One region of the Pedococcus sp. P3_C7 genome, then DNA from elsewhere that is predicted to be linked to it. Evidence: riboswitches for the same ligand, from Rfam matches in the RefSeq annotation. Region 1 holds a riboswitch; the other holds the start of a gene.
What was found. Region 1 has a riboswitch for S-adenosylmethionine ahead of ssuE (NADPH-dependent FMN reductase). Riboswitches for the same ligand answer to the same signal wherever they lie in the genome.
Positions count from the first base shown of each region.

Region 2: it holds a riboswitch for S-adenosylmethionine, as region 1 does, so the genes downstream of both, AC1DS4_RS18230 (bifunctional o-acetylhomoserine/o-acetylserine sulfhydrylase) here and ssuE (NADPH-dependent FMN reductase) in region 1, are expected to answer to the same signal.

Region 1 covers NZ_JBFUHC010000007.1:5,717-12,915, forward strand. The annotation lists gene AC1DS4_RS10610 (LLM class flavin-dependent oxidoreductase) at 1-866, opposite strand, end outside; gene AC1DS4_RS10615 (ABC transporter permease) at 903-1,796, opposite strand; gene AC1DS4_RS10620 (ABC transporter ATP-binding protein) at 1,796-2,641, opposite strand; gene AC1DS4_RS10625 (ABC transporter substrate-binding protein) at 2,638-3,693, opposite strand; gene ssuE (NADPH-dependent FMN reductase) at 3,693-4,268, opposite strand; SAM riboswitch class IV at 4,552-4,666, opposite strand; tRNA gene AC1DS4_RS10635 (tRNA-Phe) at 5,024-5,100, shown strand; gene AC1DS4_RS10640 (response regulator) at 5,251-7,199, shown strand, end outside.
Region 2 covers NZ_JBFUHC010000013.1:149,266-156,464, forward strand. The annotation lists gene AC1DS4_RS18200 (RNA polymerase sigma factor) at 1-846, shown strand, start outside; gene AC1DS4_RS18205 (hypothetical protein) at 900-1,265, shown strand; gene AC1DS4_RS18210 (hypothetical protein) at 1,258-1,665, shown strand; gene AC1DS4_RS18215 (nitroreductase family deazaflavin-dependent oxidoreductase) at 1,693-2,151, opposite strand; gene AC1DS4_RS18220 (hypothetical protein) at 2,304-2,594, shown strand; gene AC1DS4_RS18225 (hypothetical protein) at 2,591-3,853, shown strand; SAM riboswitch class IV at 3,926-4,040, shown strand; gene AC1DS4_RS18230 (bifunctional o-acetylhomoserine/o-acetylserine sulfhydrylase) at 4,198-5,517, shown strand; gene AC1DS4_RS18235 (hypothetical protein) at 5,596-5,799, shown strand; gene hrpA (ATP-dependent RNA helicase HrpA) at 5,831-7,199, shown strand, end outside.

The DNA of each region.
Region 1 (7,199 bases):
TCGGCCTCCTTCTCCTTGGCCTCCTCCTCGGTGCGCCCGACGACGGGGCTGATGCCAGGGAGGATGAGCAGGGCTTCCGGGCGCCGACCGTGGGCGGCGAGCCGGCCCTTGAGGTCGGCGTAGAACGCCTGCGCCTCCTCGAGCGTCTGCTGCGCGGTGAAGACGGCCTCGGCGAAGCGGGCCGCGTACTCCTTGCCCGACTCGCTCGACCCCGCCTGCACCAGGAGGGGGTAGCCCTGCACGGGCCGGCGGATGTTGAGTGGGCCGCGCACCTCGAAGTGCGGGCCCTTGTGGTCGATCGGAGCGATGCGGTCGGTGTCGGCGTAGATGCCCGACACCTTGTCGGCGATGACGGCCTCGTCGTCGAAGGAGTCCCAGAGCGCCTGGGCGAGCTGGACGAACTCGGTGGCCCGCGCATACCTCGCCTCGTGGTCGGGGCGACCCTCGAGCCCGAAGTTCCGCGCCTCGTCCTGCCCGGCGCTCGTGACGATGTTCCACCCGGCCCGCCCACCGCTGAGGTGGTCGAGCGAGGCGAACGCGCGAGCCAGTGTGTAGGGATGGTTGTAGGTCGTCGACGCGGTCGCGATGAGCCCGACGTGGGTCGTCGAGGCGGCCAGGGCCGAGAGCAGGGTGAGCGGTTCGAAGGCGCTGTGCGTGTTGTGCTTCACGTTGCCGTGCAGCGCCACTCCGTCGGCGAAGAAGACCGAGTCGAGCAGGCCGCGCTCGGCCGTCCTGGCGATGTCGACGTAGTGCTGCAGCGTGAGCGCGCGGGCGGGTTCGACCTCAGGGTGTCGCCAGGCGGCCTCGTGGTGGCCGGTCGACATGATGAAGGCGTTGAGATGGAGCTCTCGGGGTTCAGTGGACATGGTTCAGCTTTCCTTTCAACGGATCTGGGGTGCTGGTCAGCGGGCCGCGGCAGCGACGCGCCAGCGCGAGAAGTGCCGCTCCAGCCGGACGAGGACGGTGTTCACGAGGAGCCCGAACAGCGAGACGGTGAGGATGCCGGCATACATGTCCGGGATCTGGAAGCTGCTCTGGGCGTTGACGATCAGGTAGCCCAGCCCCGCCTTCGCGCCCACCATCTCGGCGGCGATGAGGACCAGGATCGAGGCCGTGCCCGCCATCCGGACGCCCGTGAAGATGGTGGGCACCGCGGAGGGCAGGACCACCTTCTGGAACAGCCTCAGGCTGCCCAGCCCCAGCGACCGGGCGGCCCTGACGAGGAGCGGGTCGACCGTGCGCACCCCGGCGATCGTGTTGAGCAGCACCGGGAAGAAGCTCGCGTACGCGACGATCGAGATCTTGCTCGTCTCCCCGATCCCGAGCAGTAGGACGAAGACCGGCAGGAGCGCGAGGGCGGCCGTGTTGCGGAAGGCTTCCAGCAGCGGCGTGAGGAACTCGCGCAGGCCGTCGTACCACGCCACCACGAGTCCCAGCCCGATGCCCGCGACGACCGCGACGCTGAACCCGATCACCGACCGGGTCAGGCTGGCCGCGACGTGCTGCTGGAGCTGGCCGCTCTGGACCAGTCCCCACCACGCCTGGAGCACCTCGTGCAGAGGCGGGAGGAACACCTTGCGCGCGGGGTCGAGCAGGTACTGCGTGCCGAACTCCCACAACAGCAGGAAGAGCACGACGGCCGCAGACCTGCGCGTCCCCCGCCCGAGGCGGCGCGCGACGGCACCCCACCAGGTATGCCGCGTGGCAGCCCGCCGAGCCACGCTCGCCTCGGGTGCCGGGCCGGGCTGCGTCGGCGCTGTCAGATCACGACCTGGGTCCAGGGTTGCGGTGCTCATCAGGCTGCCTTCTCTGTGCCGTCGGGCTGGATCTTGAGGTGACCGGCGTCCTGGGCGCGGCGCACCTCGTCGTGCAGGAGCGTCCAGACCTCGTGCCGGTAGTGCACGAAGCGGGGGTCCGACCGCAGGTCCGTGGTGGACTCGCGGTCGCCGAGGTCGACGTCGACGAGGGCCTTGAGACGCCCGGGGCGGGCGCTCAGGACGGCCACGCGCTGGCCGAGGTAGACCGCCTCCTCGATGCCGTGGGTGATGAACACGACCGTCGTGTCGGTGGCTCGCCAGATCCGCAGCAGCTCGTCCTGCAGCTGTTCACGGGTCTGCGCGTCAAGGGCCGCGAACGGCTCGTCCATGAGGAGGATCCCGGGTTGGTAGGCCAGGCTCCGGGCGATCGCGACCCGCTGCTTCATCCCACCGGAGAGCTCGTGGGGGTAGCGGTCCTCGAACCCCTCGAGCCCCACGAGGGCCAGGTTCTCGCGGGCCCGTTCGGTGCGCTCGCGGCGACTCAGTCCCCGTTGCTCGAGGCCGAACGTCACGTTGGCGAGGGTGGTCCGCCAGGGAAAGAGCGCGTACTGCTGGAAGACGATGCCCCGGTCGAGACCGGGACCGGTCACCTCGGCGCCGTCCACGAGGACGCTGCCGCTCGTGGGGCGGCTCAGCCCGCCGAGGAGGTCGAGCAAGGTGGTCTTGCCCGACCCGCTCGGTCCGACCAGCGTGAGGAACTCACCGCGTGGCACCTCCAGGGACACGTCGTCCAGCGCGACCAGCGGGCGTGCTTGCGGCTGGTCCCTGGTCGGGCGGAGCGCGAACTCCTTGGTCACGCCACGCAGCTCGATGTGGGCACTCATGAGGACGCCTTCGACGCGAGCCCGTTGTAGTCGTTGGTGTAGAGGTCGCGGGGCTTGAGCGCGCCCTGCTCGAGGACCCCGCTGTCGACGAGCCACGGCTCCCAGCGGGTGAAGTCCTGGTCACTGATCAAGCCGCCCTTGCTGGCGACTCCCACGCTCTTCCAGAACTTGAGGTTGTCGGTCTTCTCGTTGCGACCACGCTTCTCGATGATGGTGGTGAACCGCGTGATGACGGTCTCGCGAGAGCTCGTGCGCTCCCACTCGATCGCCTTGGCGACCCCGGTGACGAACTCCTTGGCTGCCGCCGGATGCTTGGCGATGAAGTCGTCCCGTAGGACGTACTGACCACCGTTGAAGGCGCCGAACAGCTCGTAGTCGCTGAACAGCGACCGCAGCCCACCCGTGGCGATGGCGTGGTCCTGCAGGACCCCCGAGAGGGTGCCGACGTCGACCTGCCCACGCCGGACGGCCAGCTCGGTGTCGTTGGGGGGCAGTGGGACCAGCTGCACCTGCTTGATCTCCTCCGGCGTGAGGCCGTTCTTCTTCAGGTAGGTGTCGATGACCGCCTCGGCGTGCGCCCCCAAAGTGTTGACAGCGACCTTCTTGCCGATCAGGTCGTGCGGGGTCCGGATCGGACTGTCGTTCTTGACGTAGAAGCCGTTGAACGTCCTGGCGTCCTCGCCGTAGTAGTTGATGACGGCCTTGACCGGGGCGCCTGCGCCGATGAGCTTGACCACGGCGCCGGAGAACGCACCGCCGAAGTCGGTCTGCCCCGTGGCCGCGGACTGGATGTCCTGGGGACCGCTGGTGGTGTTGCCGACCCAGTTGAGCTTGAGGGTGGGGAAGTAGCCCAGGTCGGAGGCGAGCTCGGGTAGCGACACCGAGTTGGCCCACCCCTGGTAGCGAATGGTCACCGGCCCCTTGTCCTTCGCGGACGTGCTGGCCTCGCTCGACGGGAGCGAGCAGCCGGACACCAGGACGAGTGGCAGGGCCGCCGCCAGCGAGGCGACCAGCGCCCGGCTCGCGGTGAAGGAACCACGGATCGTGCGCATCAGGCCACCGCCTCGCGGAGCACGGCACCCGCGGTGACCAGCGAGCGTCCTGCCACGGTGTCGAGGAAGACGGTCGTGACCTCGCGCAGCGGGCGCAGGGCAGCCTCGTCGAGGAAGGCCTCACCCCCGTCGACGAGCCTCACGTGGTCGGCCAGGACGAACCAGCCCGGGGTGATGCTGCTCGGCGACAGGCTCGCCAGGACGGGGCGGAGGGCATAGTCGACGACCAGCACGTGGGCGGGCGTGCCGCCGGTGGCCACCGGCAGGACGACCTTGCCCCGCAGCGCGAACTGCGGCAGCAGGTCGAGGAAGGTCTTGAGCAGGCCGCCGTAGGCCGCCTTGTAGACCGGGGTGGACACGACGACCGCGTCTGCCGCCTCGAGCGCAGCCACGGCGCGGGCCACGTCGGGGTCATGGGCGTCCCCGCGCAGGAGTGGGCCGGCCGGCAGGTCCCGCAACACGATCGGGACGACGACGTGGCCGGCGCGTTGGAGCTGTCTCGCGATGTCGGAGAGGACGGCGTCGGTCTTGGAGGAGAGGGAGGGACTGCTGGAGATCGTGGCAATGACAGCCATGGGTGGATCCTTTCGGGCAAGGGGAATCGCCGGTCCCGCGCCGAGGCGCAGAACCGTTGGAGGAGAATGGGTTTCGAGGCAGCAGGTGCCGAACAGACCTACGAGCGCAGGTCAGAGACCGGCTGAAGCCGACGAACGACGAGGGCGCGCGTCAGGGGCGACAGAGCGCGCTGGAAACCCTGAGCAGGTCGATGTGCCTGCGCAGGACGGGTCGGCAGGAGCGATCGGCTGCCTGCCTGGATCCGTTGTCCTTCATGGGTTTCCGTCCTCGGATGAGGCTCGAGCCTCGCGCTTGCGGCGGTCGTTCGACTGCCACCTGGTCTTCACCCGGAGCACCCCACCGCGAGTGGGAGGGTTGCCGTCCAGCGAGCCGGGGCTTGTCACTGGAGCTCATGACCTGCGTCGAAGGTAGCGGCTCCTCCATTGCCTATCAAATAAGTAGGATATGTCTCTCGCATGGTGGGACGACAAAGAGCTCCCACGCACGGAATCCGTTGCGCGGCTGCCCTTCGTGCCGACGGGCCGAGCTCACTCGTGCTCGGCCAGCCCAGCGGCATACGTCACCGGCTCGGCACCCAGGCCGCGCAGGAAGTCGTGGTTGCACGCGGGGCCATTCCGCGATGGCCGTCGGTTGTGAGGGGGCAGCACGGATCGGCTATGATCCTGCAGTCGCGACGGTCCCCCGGGCTTCGGCACGAGACCGCCGCGATCGCATGTTCTGGATTGCATGGTCACCATCACGCACATGCACCCACGGCCAGGTAGCTCAGTTGGTACGAGCGTCCGACTGAAAATCGGAAGGTCGGCGGTTCGACCCCGCCCCTGGCCACCACCCGAGAAGCCCCAGGTCCTCGAGGTACCCCTCCATCCCCCTCGATAGAGCAGCTCCGCTGTGGTCGTTCAGCGGCTTGGTGGTGCAGGATCTGGGCCGAATTGAGTGTTTGAGGGCGCTTCTTTGCGGCTGATGAAGGAAGATCACTGCGTGCAGCATCCGCAGCCCCTCGACCCAGGCGCCCGTGGACGTACCGCAGGTGCGAGCGACCTCGGGACCCTGGGCGGCAAGGCAGACCTCGGCGACCTGAGCCGCTGGCTGGTCGAGGCGTCGCCCGACGGCCTGTGGGTCTTCGACGCCGAGGGCAGGACCGTGCTCGCGAACCCACGACTTGCGGAGATGCTGGGCAGGACGGTCGACGAGATGGACGGGCTGTCCGTCTTCGAGACCCTGGACGCGACCGGCCAGGCCCAGTTCGCCGAACACCTGAGCGGACTGCAGGGCAGCAGCGCCCCCGGCAGCAACCTCGAGTGCAGCCTGCTGCGCAAGAACGGCGAGCGGTTCTGGGCACTGGTCAGCCACACCCCGATCAGGGACGACGACGGCAACCACGTCGGATGGTTGCACCGGGTGACCGAGTACAGCGATCAGCGACGGCTGATCGAGACCCTGCAACGGCGCGAGACGCAGCTGGCCGAGGCGCAGCACATCGCCAAGATCGGCAGCTGGGAATGGGACGTCGGCAGCGACGTCGTGGCGTGGTCCGACGAGCTCTACCGCATCTACGGCGTGGAGCCCGACTCCGGCTTCGTCCCCAACTACCAGGGCTTCCTCGACCGGATGCACCCCGACGACCGGGACGCCGTGGCCGAGGTGGTCCGGCGCGCCCTGGAGGAGACGGGCGAGTTCGAGTTCGACGCGCGCATCTTCCACAGCGACGGCTCCCTGCGCTGGATCCGTGGCCGTGGCCGCCTCACCCGCGACGAGGTCACCGGAGCCCCCCTGCGCATGGGCGGCACCTCCCAGGACATCACCGAGAGCAAGGACGCGGAACAGGCCCTGGCCCTGCTCACGTCCATGGCAACCGCGGCCAACGACGCGACGACGTTGGCCGAGGTCATCCCCACGATCCTCAAGGACGTGGCACGGCACACGGGATGGCAGCCGGTGGCAGCGTGGGTGGTGACCAGGGACGGCGAGCTCGAACCCGTCCCGGGCGAGACCCGCGACGTGCCGGAACAGGACGTCGCCGAGGCCACCCGGATCGCGATGGCCGCCGTCGAGTCGCGCAGCCCCCAAGCCTCCCTCACGACGGAGGGCACCGCCCTCGTGGCCGCGCCCGTGGTGGCCGAGGACCGCGCCGCGTGCGTCGTCGTCATGGACACGCGGGCGACCACCCCGCCCACCGACAGCGACGGGCTGACGGTGGCCAGGGCGGCGGCGATCTTCTCCCGCGTCGCGGAGCGTCAGCTGGCCGCCGAGCGACTCGAGCAGGCGCGCGACAACGCGATGAGCGCGTCGATGGCCAAGTCCGAGTTCCTCGCGACGATGAGCCACGAGATCCGCACCCCGCTCAACGGCGTGATCGGGCTGTCCGAGCTGCTCGGACGCACCGAGCTCACGCCGCACCAGCGACGGCTCGCCGACGGCATCGACGGCGCCGGCCGGAGCCTGCTCTCCCTCGTCAACGACATCCTCGACCTGTCCAAGATCGAGGCCGGGCGGCTCGACCTCGAGGCGGTCGACTTCGACCCGCGAGCCATCGTCGAGCAGAGCACCACCATGATGGCAGAGCGCGCCCGCGCCAAGGACCTCGAGCTTGCGGTGACCTGCCACCCGGACGTCCCTGCAGTGGTGAGCGGCGACCCCGTGCGATTCGGGCAGGTCATCTCCAACCTGACCGCAAACGCCGTGAAGTTCACCAACAGTGGAGAGGTCGTCGTCCGGGCCACGGTCGAGACGACGGACGAGACCAGCGACGCGACCAGCGACGTGACGCCCGACGTGACGCGCGTCGAGACCAGCGACGTGACGAGCGCGGAGGCCACCGACGCAGGCATCGTGCTGCGGGTCGAGGTCAGTGACACCGGGTCGGGCATGACGCCCGAGGTCAAGGAACGGCTGTTCACGGCGTTCTCCCAGGGCGACAGCTCCACCAC
Region 2 (7,199 bases), on a different contig from region 1:
CTCGCGTGGTCGTTGGCCGCACCTCCCACGCCGGCGGAACTGGCTGACGAACACATCGCGTTGAGTGCCTTCCGCAAGATCCCGTCCTCGGCACGCCGGTCGCCGGGGGTCAAGGTCATCGCCATCGGTCTGGGCTCCGCTGGCGCCGTGACCGCGGCGGCGGCCGGTCGGTCGCGGGCCGCGCTCCTGACCGCGACGGCCCTGTCCGTGTCGGTGATGTCGCTGGGCGGTCTCGGGGCAGCCGCCTACGTCGGGGTGCTGCCCGACCCGGTCCAGCAGGTCCTGCACGACACCGTCGGGGCACCGGCGCCCGAGGCCCCGGGCAAGGGCACGTCACCGGACCCCGGGAGCAACCCGGCGACCCCGCCGAATGCAGGCGTGGGGCCCCATGCCGCGGGCAGCCCCGCCGCAGGCCTGTGCAGGGCGTGGGCCTCCGACAAGGCCAAGGGCACCGCTCGCGACCGGTCGGTCGCCTTCCGCAACCTTGCGGGCACTGCCGGCGGGGCGGACCGGGTGGAGGCGTACTGCGCAGGGGTGCTCGCGGCCAAGCCCACCAAGGGTTCGTCGGCACCGACGGCGCGCGTCATCCCCTCGGCCAAGCCCACGCACCCGACGAAGCCGTCGACCACCAAGGCGCCGAGCACCAAGACGCCGGTTCCGCACTCGCCCGCGACGCATGCCCCCAACCTCACCCCCAACTCGACGAAGTCCGTGGCGCCGCCCGTCCAGGGCAAGTCGGCCAAGGCCGGCACCTCGGCGTCCGCCCCGAGTGACCCGGCCAGGACCGGCGACAGAGAGGCGCCGAACCCGCGGTCGTCCGGCAAGGGCGTCAAGACCGGCGGCTGACGGTCCCCGACCGGCGAACGACCACGACGGGGTGCTCGCGTAGGCTTCCCGCCGTGCTCCTCCCGCTGACCGTCGTCGTGCTCGTGGCGGCGGTGTGCCTGATGGCCGTCGCCGCCTGGTATGCCGCGCGCAGCCGGCTCGTCGACGACCGCCTCCTGCTCGTGGCCGGGGTGACCGAGCTGGGCCTCCTGGTGCAGCTGGTGGTCTGCCTCGTCCATCTCGGGCGGGTACCCGGTGGCGGCGCCGAACAGGCGACGTTCGCGGCCTATGCGATCACGCTTCCCTTCGTGCCGCCGGCGGCACTGTTCCTCGCGCTGAAGGAGAAGACCCGCTGGGCGATGGGGGTCGTCGCCGTCGGGGCGTTCGGCGTCGCGGTCATGACCGCTCGACTCCAACAGATCTGGAACCTCCGTGGCTGAGACCCCGTCCGCCCCTTCGACCCGATCGGGACCCGGCGTGGTCCTCGTCGCGGTCTACGGTCTGCTCGCTCTCGCGGCCACCGGCCGTTCGGTGCTGCAGATCTCCGAGTACTTCTCGAGGGCGCCGCTGGCCTATGTCCTGTCGGCGCTTGCGGCGGTCAACTACGTCGTGGCGACGGTCGCGCTGGCGCGCGGCGACCTCACGTCGCGCCGCGTCGCGCTGGTGGCGATCAGCGTCGAGCTGGCAGGCGTGCTCATCGTGGGTCTGGCGTCCTACCTGGCCACGGACGCCTTCCCCGACAAGACGGTGTGGTCGCACTTCGGGTCCGGCTACGGCTTCGTGCCACTGGTGCTGCCGGTGCTCGGCCTGCTCTGGTTGCGGCGCACCCGTCCCAGCTGAGAGCTGGTCGGTGGCCTTGGCCGACCGCTAGTCCGTGGCTGTGTCCACCGGCTCGTCGACTGGCTCGAGGACGAACACGGGGATCAGCCGGTCGGTCTTGACCTGGTAGTCGGCGTAGGGCGGGAACGCCTCGACGCACCGCGGCCACCACTCCTCGCGCTCGGCGCCCTCGAGCTCGCGGGCCCGGACCGTCCACGTGCGGTCGTCGTCCTGGAGGTCGAGGACCGGGTTCTTGCGGATGTTGGCGTACCACTTGGGGTGCTCCGGCGCGCCACCCTTGCTCGCCACCGCGGCATACACACCGTCGTGCTCGACGCGCATCAACGGCACCTTTCGCACCTTGCCGGAGAGGCCGAGCATGGTCAGCATCACGACCCGTCGACCCTGGATGGCGACCGCACGGGTCGTCCCGGCGGCCTCGATCTGCTCGACCTGCGTCCGGACCCAGCCGGTGGGGCTGGCGACGTACTCACCAACAATGCTCATGGGTCCATCACAACACGAACCGGCACATCTCGGGTGGAGGGGTCGAGCAGGCGGGTCGGCTCGGTGGGAGCTGTCGGGCGCCGAGGATCCGGCGCACAGGCGGCTGTGGACAACTCCGGGAGGCGTCCCACGACCGACCTACCCTCGGACCCATGACCCGGATCGAGGTGAACTCCGACACCATCGTGGCGCTGGGCGCTTCCCTGCGGGAGGTGGCCGACGACCTCCTCTGGCAGGCGGTGCGCAGCTCGGAGCAGACCTGGGCGCTGGGCCCCGGCGACAGCGCCGGAGCCCTCGCTTCGGTGCTGGGTGACTTCGAGCACCAACGTCACGTGATCGGCCGCGCGCTCGAGGACCTCGCGGCCGCGACGGCGCTGGCCGGGCGGCTGTACGCCGACGTCGAGAGCACGAGCGCCGCCGCCTTCGACGGTGGCCCGGGATGACGATCCTGAGGCCGCTGTCGGGTGATCCCGGCACGGTGCGCGCACTCGCCGACCGGCTGGCCGGGCAGGGCGAGCTGCTGCTGGCCCTGGCGAGCACCGTGCGAAGCCTCGGCGACCCGAGCAGGACGACCTGGGAGGGGCCGGGCGGCGCCGCCTTCGGCGCTCGGTCCCGCACCGCGGCCTCGCTCCTGGTCTCGGTGGGGCGTCGCTACGCGGTGTCCGCGGTGGCCCTGCGGCCCCTTGCCGCAGCTCTGGCGGAGGCGCAGCACGACGCCTCCTGGGCGGTGACGACGCACGCGGAGGCCTGGCAGCTCGCGGTCACCCTGGGCAACCGGCGGGTGACGGCGCAGGAGAGCGCGGACCCGACTCAGCGTGCGGTCGCCGCGGACGTGCACCGCAAGGAGCTGGAGCAGCTCGAGCTCGTCCAGATCGCCGAACGCCGCCATGCCGCAGCCTGGCAACGGTTTGCCGAGGCGGACCGCCGGTGCGCCTCGGTTCTGCACCAGCTCGTCCAGGACGGCCTCGACGACTCACGGATGTACGACTCGCTGACGGGGCTCAGTCGTGGGGCCGGCGTGCTCGGGAGCGCGGCAGGGGGCGTGGCGATGGCTCCTACGCCGCCGTCCAAGGCGCTGGGGGTCGTCGCCGGGGCGTGCGACGGACTCCAGCTGACGGCAGACGTGGCGGTCAAGGTCGGCTACGGCGACGGGGACTGGGGCCGCATCGGCGTGGGCGCCGCCCTGTCGGTCACCGGCGCCGCGTCCGGCGTGCTCAAGCGGGGCGCCCTGGCGACGAACCCCGCGGCCCTGGCGAGCCCGACGAGGACGGCGCGACGCTCGCTGCGCTTCGGCACGGCTCAACGCCTCCGGCTCGCGACGGCCGAGGAGCTTCGCCGCGCCGGTCGAGCCGAGTACCAGCCCGACGCCCGCACGTTCCGCACGTTCCGCGCGACCCGGTCGCCGGGCTCGCCGACCGCGACGGCGCACTGGGTGGCCGAGCAGGTCGCGGGACGTGCACGCGTCCTCGTGCGCAACAAGTGGCTCGACGACCTCGCCCTGGTGACCCGCGACCCCGACCGGTCGCGGACGATGTTCGTCACCGGCCTCGCGGCCGAGGCGACCGCGGCGGGTCTGGGGGCCGTCGGCACCGGGCGCGACCTGTACGCCCGACACGACGGGGACCTGGCGATGCGGACCCGCGACGCCACCGATGCGCGCGGCACCACCCCCGATCCCGACCCACGTCCCGGCGCTCGCTGACCCGCCGTTCGTGCGTCCGCCATGAGAGATGGGTATGCCGCCCGCTCACCTCCCCGGCGTAGCCTCGGCCCAGGTCATGAGTGCCAGCGACAAGCCCCGGCTCGCTGGCCGGCAACCCTCCTCCGCGGTGGGGTGCCCCGGGTGAAGACCTGGCGGGCGGCGCAGTCGCCGTCCGCAAGCGCGGGAGACCCACCACGTGTCCCGCACCGTTCCGGCGGTGGCATCAGTGATCACAGGACCTCGGGAGCTCGAACCTCCCCTTCACAGGCACCTCGACCACCCGCTCCGCCGGTGACGGGCCCCCGATCCGTGCCACGCGGCATACGAGAGTGAAGGACACCGAGATGAGCTCCACCAACTGGTCGTTCGAGACCCGGCAGGTCCACGTCGGGCAGGAGCCGGACGCCGCCACCGGCGCTCGCGCCCTGCCGATCTACCAGACGACGTCCTACGTCTTCAAGGACACCGAACACGCGGCAAACCTGTTTGCCCTCAAGGAGTTCGGCAACATCTACACCCGCATCATGAACCCGACCCAGGACGCTGTCGAGCAGCGAGTCGCGTCGCTCGAGGGCGGGGTCGGGGCGCTGCTGGTCGCCTCGGGACAGGCCGCCGAGACCCTGGCCATCCTCAACATCGCCGAGGCGGGGGACCACGTCGTGGCGAGCCCGAGCCTGTACGGCGGCACCTTCAACCTGCTCAAGCACACCCTCCCCAAGTTCGGGATCGAGGTGGGCTTCGTCGAGGACCCCAACGACCTGGAGTCCTGGAGGGCCGCCGTCCGGCCCAACACCAAGCTGTTCTTCGGCGAGACGATCTCCAACCCGAAGTCGGAGGTGCTCGACATCGAGGGCGTCGCGGCCGTCGCCCACGAGGCCGGAGTGCCGCTCGTCGTGGACAACACGATCGCGACGCCCTACCTCATCCGTCCGCTGGAGTGGGGAGCCGACATCGTCGTGCACTCGGCGACCAAGTACCTCGGTGGTCACGGCACGTCGATCGCGGGGGTGATCGTCGACGGGGGCACGTTCGACTTCGGGGCCGACCCCGACAAGTTCCCCAACTACAACACCCCGGAGGAGAGCTACCACGGGCTGGTGTTCGCGCGGGACCTCGGCGTGGGGAGTGCCTTCGGCGCCAACCTCGCGTTCATCCTCAAGGCGCGCGTCCAGCTGCTGCGCGACCTTGGTCCCGCGATCGCACCGTTCAACGCCTTCCTCATCGCCCAGGGCATCGAGACGCTGAGCCTGCGCATCGAGCGGCACCTGGAGAACACGCACAAGGTGGCGGCGTTCCTCCAGCAGCACGAGCAGGTCGAGCAGGTCGTGTGGGCCTCACTGCCGGACCACGAGTCGTACGCGAAGGCAACGAAGTACACGCCGCGGGGTGCTGGGGCGGTGCTGGCGTTCGAGATCGCCGGCGGCGTCGAAGCGGGGCGACGGTTCGTCGAGTCCCTCGTGCTGCACAGCCACGTCGCCAACATCGGTGACGTGCGCTCGCTCGCGATCCACCCGGCGTCCACGACCCACTCCCAGGGCCCGGACGGCGATCGTCTCAAGGCTGGGGTGACGCCCGGGCTGGTGCGCCTCGCCGTGGGCATCGAGCACATCGACGACATCGTTGCCGACCTGGAGCAGGGCTTCATCGCGGCCAAGGGCGTCTGAGCCGACTGCTGACACCTGCGTCCGACCGAACACGTCGAATGCAGGTGTCAGCCGGCGGCCGCGGGGGGATACTGGGGCATGGCTTCGCACCCGGGGCCCGTGACGCTCCACCTGCACGTCCACACGGTCCACCTTCCACACCAGGTCGCACCGCTTCTGCTCGTCGCGGTCGTGACGGTCCTTGCCGTCGTCCTCGTGCTGGTGACCGTCTCAGGCGGTGGGGCAATCCTGGCTCCCGACCAGCTCCCGAACCCGCGCAACCTGACGACACTGGTGCGCTGAGCAGACGCAGGGGTGGCTGGGGCTCACCCGTATGATTTCGCCCGTGTCCTCCGAGCAGCGGTCCCGGTCTCGGCGGCCACGTCGGGCGGGCCCACCTCGGCCCGTGCGCGTACCGCCGCCCGTGCCGGAGCTCAAGTACCCGCCGGACCTGCCGGTCGTCACGCGCAAGGACGACATCGCCGCCGCGATCCGCGACCACCAGGTCGTCATCGTCGCGGGTGAGACGGGCTCGGGCAAGACCACCCAGCTGCCCAAGATCTGCCTCGAGGTGGGGCGCGGGCAGGCCGGACTGATCGGGCACACCCAGCCGCGACGCATCGCAGCCCGCTCGGTCGCCGAGCGGATCGCCGAGGAGCTCGAGGTGGAGCTCGGCGGCGCGATCGGCTACCAGGTGCGATTCACCGACCAGAGCAGCGACTCCACCCTCGTCAAGGTGATGACCGACGGCATCCTCCTCAACGAGATGCAGAGAGACCGGTTGCTGCGCAAGTACGACACGATCATCATCGACGAGGCGCACGAGCGGTCGCTCAACATCGACTTCATCCTCGGCTACCTCAAGCAGCTGCTGCCGCGACGCCCTGACCTCAAGGTCATCATCACGTCGGCGACGATCGACCCCCAGCGGTTCGCGGAGCACTTCCTCTCGGCCCGTGGTGAGCCGGCGCCGATCATCGAGGTGTCCGGTCGCACCTACCCGGTGGAGGTCCGCTACCGCCCGCTCGTCGACCCTGAGCGGCCCGATGCCGAAGAGCGCGACCAGGTCACCGGCGTGTGTGAGGCCGTCGAGGAGCTGTGGACCGAGCGGGCCGCGGACGGCACCGGTCACGACATCCTCGTGTTCCTGTCCGGGGAGCGCGAGATCCGGGACACCGCGGACGCGCTGGAGAGCATGAAGCTGCCTCAGACCGAGGTGCTCCCGCTCTACGCGCGCCTGTCCGCGGCAGAGCAGCACAAGGTCTTCGGACGAGCCGCCGGACGCCGGATCGTGTTGGCCACCAACGTGGCCGAGACCTCGCTCACTGTGCCCGGCATCCGCTACGTCGTCGATGCCGGCACCGCGCGCATCTCGCGGTACTCCCAGCGCACCAAGGTGCAGCGGCTGCCGATCGAGGGGATCTCGCAGGCGAGTGCGAACCAGCGCGCCGGCCGCTGTGGGCGCCTCGCCGACGGCATCTGCATCCGCCTGTACTCCGAGGAGGACTACGAGGCGCGACCGGAGTTCACCGAGCCCGAGATCCAGCGCACCAGCCTCGCGTCCGTCATCCTCCAGATGACCTCGCTGGGCCTCGGCGACATCACCGCCTTCCCCTTTGTGGACGCCCCGGACGCCCGCCAGGTCGCCGACGGCATCCGACTGCTGGAGGAGCTGCAGGCCTTCGACATCGGGCAGGACGGCC